One region of the Streptomyces sp. NPDC048290 genome, then DNA from elsewhere that is predicted to be linked to it. Evidence: riboswitches for the same ligand, from Rfam matches in the RefSeq annotation. Region 1 holds a riboswitch; the other holds the start of a gene.

The links. A riboswitch is a leader RNA that binds a small molecule or an ion and turns the genes downstream of it on or off. The one in region 1 is predicted to bind cyclic di-AMP.
Positions count from the first base shown of each region.
Region 2: another riboswitch for cyclic di-AMP. It lies ahead of AB0D49_RS03070 (NlpC/P60 family protein); the one in region 1 lies ahead of AB0D49_RS01765 (M23 family metallopeptidase).

Region 1 covers NZ_JBEZLM010000001.1:492,654-496,052, forward strand. The annotation lists gene AB0D49_RS01760 (GntR family transcriptional regulator) at 1-619, opposite strand, end outside; gene AB0D49_RS01765 (M23 family metallopeptidase) at 820-1,593, opposite strand; cyclic di-AMP (ydaO/yuaA leader) riboswitch at 1,606-1,762, opposite strand; gene AB0D49_RS01770 (pitrilysin family protein) at 1,958-3,346, opposite strand; gene AB0D49_RS01775 (pitrilysin family protein) at 3,343-3,399, opposite strand, start outside.
Region 2 covers NZ_JBEZLM010000002.1:175,191-178,589, reverse strand. The annotation lists gene pcrA (DNA helicase PcrA) at 1-1,304, opposite strand, end outside; cyclic di-AMP (ydaO/yuaA leader) riboswitch at 1,576-1,748, shown strand; gene AB0D49_RS03070 (NlpC/P60 family protein) at 1,756-2,967, shown strand; gene AB0D49_RS03065 (tellurite resistance/C4-dicarboxylate transporter family protein) at 3,205-3,399, shown strand, end outside.

The sequences.
Region 1 (3,399 bases):
AGCGCAGCCGGAACGCCGACGTGGCGCGCTCGGCGTGCAGCGCGGTGAGCGTCCGCGCACGGTCCGCGTCGCCACGGACGACCGCGTCCACGACGGCCCCGTGCTCGGACCAGGACTCGACCGGCGCGGACGGCGCCCCGACCGCGTACATCCAGGCGGTCTTGTGGCGGAGCTGGGTCAGCATGGAGACCAGGGAGGGGCTGCCGGACGCCTGGGCGAGCGTCTCGTGGAACCAGCTTCCCAGGGAGCGCAGGTCGTCGCTGCTGCCCCGGCGGGCCCGCTCCTGACCGAGCCGGACGAGGCCGCGCAACACCTTCAGATGGGCCTCCGTCCGCCGCTGGGCGGCCCGGGAGGCGGCGAGCGGCTCCAGCAGCACCCGCATCTCCAGCAGGTCGGCCGCCTCCTGCTCGGTGGGTTCGGCGACGCACGCGCCCGCGTGCCGCCGGGTCACCACGAAGCCCTCGGCCTCCAGGGTGCGCAGCGCCTCGCGGACGGGGACGCGCGAGACGCCGTAGCGGCGGGCGAGGACTTCCTCGGTGAGCCGGCTGCCGCGTTCGTAGACACCGGCGATGATGTCGTCCCGGATCGCCGTGCACACCGAGTGCGCCGGAATACGCATGAGCGACCTCCGCCTTAATCCCCGTGAAACGTCTCCGATTGACGTCAGAACAATGACTCTATTGCAAACGGCGGGAATTTCCGACGGGGGGTCGCATTCCATGGATATTTTTTGGACAGCGTGCGCCGGAAACGACGAATGCCCCGGCCGTGGGCCGGGGCAGGTCGGTGGGAGGGGTATCGCCTGAGGGGCGGGGAAGGTCAGATGCCGACGCCGTGGGCGCGGAGGTAGGCGACCGGGTCCAGGTCGGAGCCGTACTCGGGGCTGGTGCGGGCCTCGAAGTGGAGGTGTGCCCCGGTGACGTTGCCGGTGGCCCCGGACAGTCCGATCTGCTGTCCCGGCGTGACCGCCTGCCCCGCCGACACGCCGATGGACGTCAGGTGTCCGTATTGGGTGTACGTGCCGTCAACCATCTTGATCACGACTTGATTGCCGTACGCGCCGCCCCATCCGGCCTCCACGACGGTGCCGTACCCGACCGCGTGGACGGAGGTGCCGGAGGAGGCGTGGAAGTCGATGCCGGTGTGGCTGCCGGAGGACCAGGCGGCGCCGCCCGCCTGGTAGCTGGTGGAGACGTAGGAGCCGGGGATCGGCGAGACGAAGGTGTTGAGGCGCTCGCGCTCGGCCTCGCGGGCGGCGCGCTCCTCCGCCTCGCGCTGCTTCTCGGCCTCCTCCGCGGCCCGCTGGCGCGCCTCCTCGGCGGCCTTCTTGCGGGCGGCGTCCGCGGCCTTCTGCCGCGCGGCCTCCATCTGGGCGGCGGCCTGGGCGTCTATCTGGTCGGCGACGTCCTCACCGACGCTGACGACGGGGGTGAGCCCGGTCTGCTCGGGGGCCGGTTCGGCGGCGAGTGCCGGGGCCGCCAGCGTGCCGACGACTCCGGTGGTGGTGAGTGCCGCGACGCCCGCCGCGTGGGCGGTGGTGCGGTGGGTGCGGCTGGGACGCCGGTGCTTCCCGGTGGCGCGCGTGAACGCCATGGAGTGGCTGGTCCTTTCCTTCCCTCTCGCCTACCGGGTTAGCTGACGGGTTCGGAGCAGGAAGGTCTCCTACGGCTCCCCGCACGCGCGGGAGGCCGATTCACCCCAGGGGACTTGGGTCCCCGGCTCCCCTGGCTCGCGCCGTACGGGGACTCGGCGATGACTGTCCGGTGCCGCGGTCGCGGCGCACTGCCTGACGGACAGCCCGGATGACGCTAAGCGGCCGGCTTTCAATCCCCAAACGGATCGGGGTTTTTGTAGCGCACGCCACAGGGCAGACAGGCAGCCTCCGCCGCAATCCGGACATCAGGGGGCCCTGGTGACGCGGTGTTCACCAGGGCCCCGCGCGGGTGGGTGCGCCGTGCTATTCCGCGGCCACGACCGTGACGGTGCCGATGCCGAGCGCCTCCACGGGTGCCTTGATCTGCGCCGCGTCGCCGACCAGGATCGTCACCAACCGGTCCACCGGGAACGCGTTGACGACGGCCGCGGTGGCCTCGACCGTGCCCGTGTCGGACAGCCGCTGGTACAGGCTCGCCTGGTAGTCGTCCGGCAGGTGCTGCTCGACCTGATCGGCGAGGGTGCTCGCGACGGCCGCCGCGGTCTCGTACTTGAGCGGCGCCACGCCGACGAGGTTCTGTACGGCGGTGTCCCGCTCGGCGTCGGTGAGCCCTTCCGCGGCCAGCGTGCGCAGCACCTTCCACAGGTCGTCCAGCGCCGGGCCGGTGTTCGGCGTGTCGACGGACCCGCTGATGGCCAGCATGGACGCCCCGGCTCCGTCCGGCCCGGACCTGAGGACCTGGCCGAACGCGCGGACGCCGTACGTGTAGCCCTTCTCCTCGCGCAGGACGCGGTCCAGGCGTGAGGTGAGCGTGCCACCCAGGCAGTACGTGCCGAGCACCTGGGCGGGCCACACGCGGTCGTGCCGGTCGGAGCCCACGCGGCCCAGCAGCAGCTGCGTCTGGACGGCGCCGGGCCGGTCCACGATGACGACCCGTCCGGTGTCGTCGGCGCTGATCGGCGGCACGGGCCGGGGCGCGGCCGAGGAGCCCGTCCACGCGCCCAGCGTGTCGCCGAGGAGCGCGTCCACGTCGACGCCGGTCAGGTCGCCGACGACCACGACGGTGCCGGTGGCCGGGCGGACGTGCTTCTCGTAGAAGGCGCGTACGGCCGGGGAGTCGATGCCGGCCACCGACTCCTCGGTGCCCTGGCGGGGGCGCGACATGCGCGAGGTCGCCGGGAACAGCTCCTTGGACAGCTCCTTGGCGGCGCGCCGCGAGGGGTTGGCCAGCTCGTGCGGGATCTCGTCGAGCCGGTTGCGCACCAGGCGCTCGACCTCGCTGTCGGCGAACGCGGGCGCGCGCAGGGCGTCGGCGAGCAGTCCGAGGGCCTTCGGCAGCCGGGAGACCGGCACTTCGAGGCTGATCCGGACACCGGGGTGGTCCGCGTGCGCGTCCAGGGTGGCGCCGCAGCGCTCCAGCTCGGCGGCGAACTCCTCGGCGGAGTGCTTGTCGGTGCCCTCCGAGAACGCCCGCGCCATGATCGTGGCCACGCCTTCGAGGCCGGCCGGTTCGGCGTCCAGCGGGGCGTCCAGCAGCACCTCCACGGCCACGACCTGCTGGCCGGGGCGGTGGCAGCGCAGGACCGTGAGTCCGTTGTCGAGCGCGCCGCGCGTGGGCGCCGGGAACGCCCAGGGGCGGGCCTCGCCGGGCTGCGGCTGGGGGTGGAAGTCCATCGTGGCCAGGTCGCTCACTTGGCCGCCTCCTCGTTCTCGTCGGTGGCCGCGCCCTGCGCGCCGTCCGTGTC
Region 2 (3,399 bases), on a different contig from region 1:
CGGTAGAAGACGGCCACATCACCGGCCTTGGCGTCACCGGCGTCCGTGAGACGGTCTATCTCGTCGGCGACGAACTGTGCCTCGTCGTGCTCGGTGTCGGCGACATAGCCGGTGATGCGCGCGCCCGCGCCCGCGTTGGTCCACAGGTTCTTGGGGCGGCGGGACTCATTGCGCTCGATGACCGCGTTGGCGGCGGACAGGATCGTCTGGGTGGAGCGGTAGTTCTGCTCCAGCAGGATCGTCGTCGCGTCCGGGTAGTCCTCCTCGAACTGGAGGATGTTGCGGATGGTGGCGCCCCGGAAGGCGTAGATCGACTGGTCGGCGTCGCCCACCACGCACAGCTCGGCGGGCCGGAGGTCGTCCTCGCGGGGCGGTACGTCCTCGTCGTGCGCGCCCGTGCCGACGAGTGCGCGGACCAGGGCGTACTGGGCGTGGTTGGTGTCCTGGTACTCGTCCACCAGGACATGCCGGAAGCGGCGGCGGTAGTGCTCGGCGACATCGGGGAACGCGCGCAGCAGGTTGACCGTCGTCATGATGAGGTCGTCGAAGTCGAGCGCGTTGGCCTCGCGCAGCCGGGACTGGTAGAGCGCGTAGGCCTGGGCGAGGGTCTTCTCGAAGCCGTCGGTCGCCTGGGCGGCGAAGTCCTCCTCGTCGATCAGTTCGTTCTTGAGGTTGCTGATCTTGGCGCTGAAGGACTTGGGCGGGTAGCGCTTGGGGTCGAGGTCCAGGTCGCGGCAGACCAGGGCCATCAGGCGCTTGGAGTCGGCGGCGTCGTAGATGGAGAACGACGAGGTGAAGCCGAGCTTCTTGGACTCGCGGCGCAGGATGCGGACACAGGCGCTGTGGAACGTCATCACCCACATCGCGTGCGCGCGGGGGCCGACGAGCTGCTCCACGCGCTCCTTCATCTCACCGGCGGCCTTGTTGGTGAAGGTGATCGCGAGGATCTGGCCGGGGTGGACACCGCGCTCGGCGAGCAGATAGGCGATGCGGTGGGTGAGCACCCGGGTCTTGCCGGAGCCCGCGCCGGCCACGATGAGCAGCGGGGTGTCCGCGTGGACGACCGCCGCGCGCTGGTTCTCGTTGAGCCCGTCCAGCAGCGCGGCCGGGTCGAGGGCGGGGCGGGGGGCGCCGTCCCGGTAGAACGCGTCCCGGCTCGGGGGCGTGTCGAACTTCCCGCCGAACAGATCGTCCGGAACCGGCTCCGGTACGTGATCGTCCTCGGGCGGAGGCGGGGGTTCCTCCTCGTGCCCGCGAGGGGTCCGGAGGTCCGCCAGGAAGCTGTCGTCAAAGAGGCTGCTCATCGCTCTCCGAGTCTAGGCCGCCCCACTGACAACCCGTGGCCGTCCCGGACAGATCCCGCGCCCGCCCCGCCCTTTCCGGTGGTCACACAGGGTGGCGGATCTTGAGCAGGGCGGGGTGGGAGGGGGTGCGGCGGACACCGTAACGACCGCCGGACGGAAAGGTCACGAAAATGTATCGGGCATATCGCCCACCAACCTTCACAGGCGCCACAGCAGTTGGCTACCGTTCCCGACAGGCCGAACGACCCCCACCGGCGAACCTCGCCGGGCCGTCCGGCCTCCGCCGAGTCCGGCGAGCCCTCGCGGCGGCCGGAGCCGGGGACCCACCGACATCTGGGGTGAATCGGTCCCGACTTCCTTGCAGGAGCGGACCGTAGGGCAACCCTTCCGAAGCACCCGCCCGAACCCGACAGCTAACCCGGTAGGCGGCCCATGGAAGGAGTCGCCTCCTTTGGCGTCGCACCGCAAGTACCGCCCCTCGGGCCCGCGCGTGGCCGGAATACGCACACCCGCCCTCGCCACCGCGGCCCTCACCTCCGTCGCCCTGCTCTCCCAGACGGCCGACGCCGCTCCCGCGGACGACAAGCCGAGCCTGGAGGAGGTCGAGAAGAAGGTCGACGACCTCTACCGCCAGGCCGAGTCGGCGACGGAGAAATACAACGCGGCGAAAGAGAAGACCACCAAGCAGCGCAAGCAGGTCGACACCCTGATGGACGACGTCGCCCGGCGCGCCCAGAAACTGAACGACGCGCGGGAGGAACTGGGTTCCTACGCCGCCGCCCAGTACCGCACCGGGGCCGCCGCCCCCAGCACCGCGAGCCTGCTGCTGGCCGACTCGCCACAGGACTACTTCGACCAGACCCAGCTGATGGGGCGGCTCACCGAGCGCCAGAAGACCGCGGTCGACGACTACTTCGCCCAGCAGTCCGACACCATGGACAAGCGCCGGGAGGCTGGGAAGAGCCTGGAGACCCTCACCGACACCCAGGACGACCTCAGGACGGCCAAGGCGACCGTCCAGCGCAAGCTGGCGAACGCGCGGGAACTGCTCTCCGATCTGACCGCGCAGGAGAAGGCCCGGCTCGCCGAGATCGAACGGCGCAAGCAGGCAGAGGCCGAGCGCAAGGCCGAGGAACTGGCCCGGCAGCAGCAAGCCGAGGAGGAGCGGCGCCAGGAGGAGGCCGCCCGGCAGCAGACCGAGGAGCAGAGCGGCTCCGCGGGCTCGGCGGGCTCGGCGGACTCCGGTTCCGGCTCCACCGGCACCGGCACCGGCTCGGACCCGTCGGCCACGGACCCGGCCTACTCCACCAAGGCCGAGAAGGCCATCGCGTTCGCCCGCGCCCAGATCGGCAAGCCGTACGTATGGGGCGCCACCGGACCCGGCTCCTACGACTGCTCCGGCCTCACCCAGGCCGCCTGGAAGGCCGCGGGCGTCACCCTCCCGCGCGTCACCTACGACCAGGTCAAGGCGGGCACCACGGTCACCGTCTCCGCCGCCCGCCCCGGCGACCTCGTCTTCTTCTACGACGACGTCACCCATGTCGGCCTCTACATCGGCAACGGCAAGATGATCCACGCCCCCAAGCCGGGCGCCTACGTCCGCGAGGAGTCGATCTTCTACGACGGCGAGTCGTCCATCCACAGCGTGGTACGGCCCGCCTGACGTCCCGGAGATCCGGGACGGGCGTGGGGGCGCGCGGTAGTGAACCGTCCCTAGGGACGTCCGCGCGCCGGGGGCGCGTGCGGAGAGGCACGCGCCCCTTCGAGGTCAACGGGTCAACGGGTCAACGGGTCAACGGAAAGGTAACCCTTCGCGCGGAATGTACCGATCGCCGGACTTTCCCTCGGTCGCCGTGCGCGCCCCCACGTTCCCCGGCGGCGCGCTCCTTACCATCGCCCCATGTCCGGCACCACATCCCTCCGCGCCTGGTGGGCGCAGCGTCCACCGGCAGCCGGGTCCGCCGTCATGGCGACCGGCATCGTGTCGACGGGGCTGAATCTGGCCGGATACGCCGTACTGTCCGGGATTCTGCTGGTGGTGGCCGCGATCACCTGGCTGGCCCTGGCGGCGGACTTCACCTCACGCCTGCTGGGC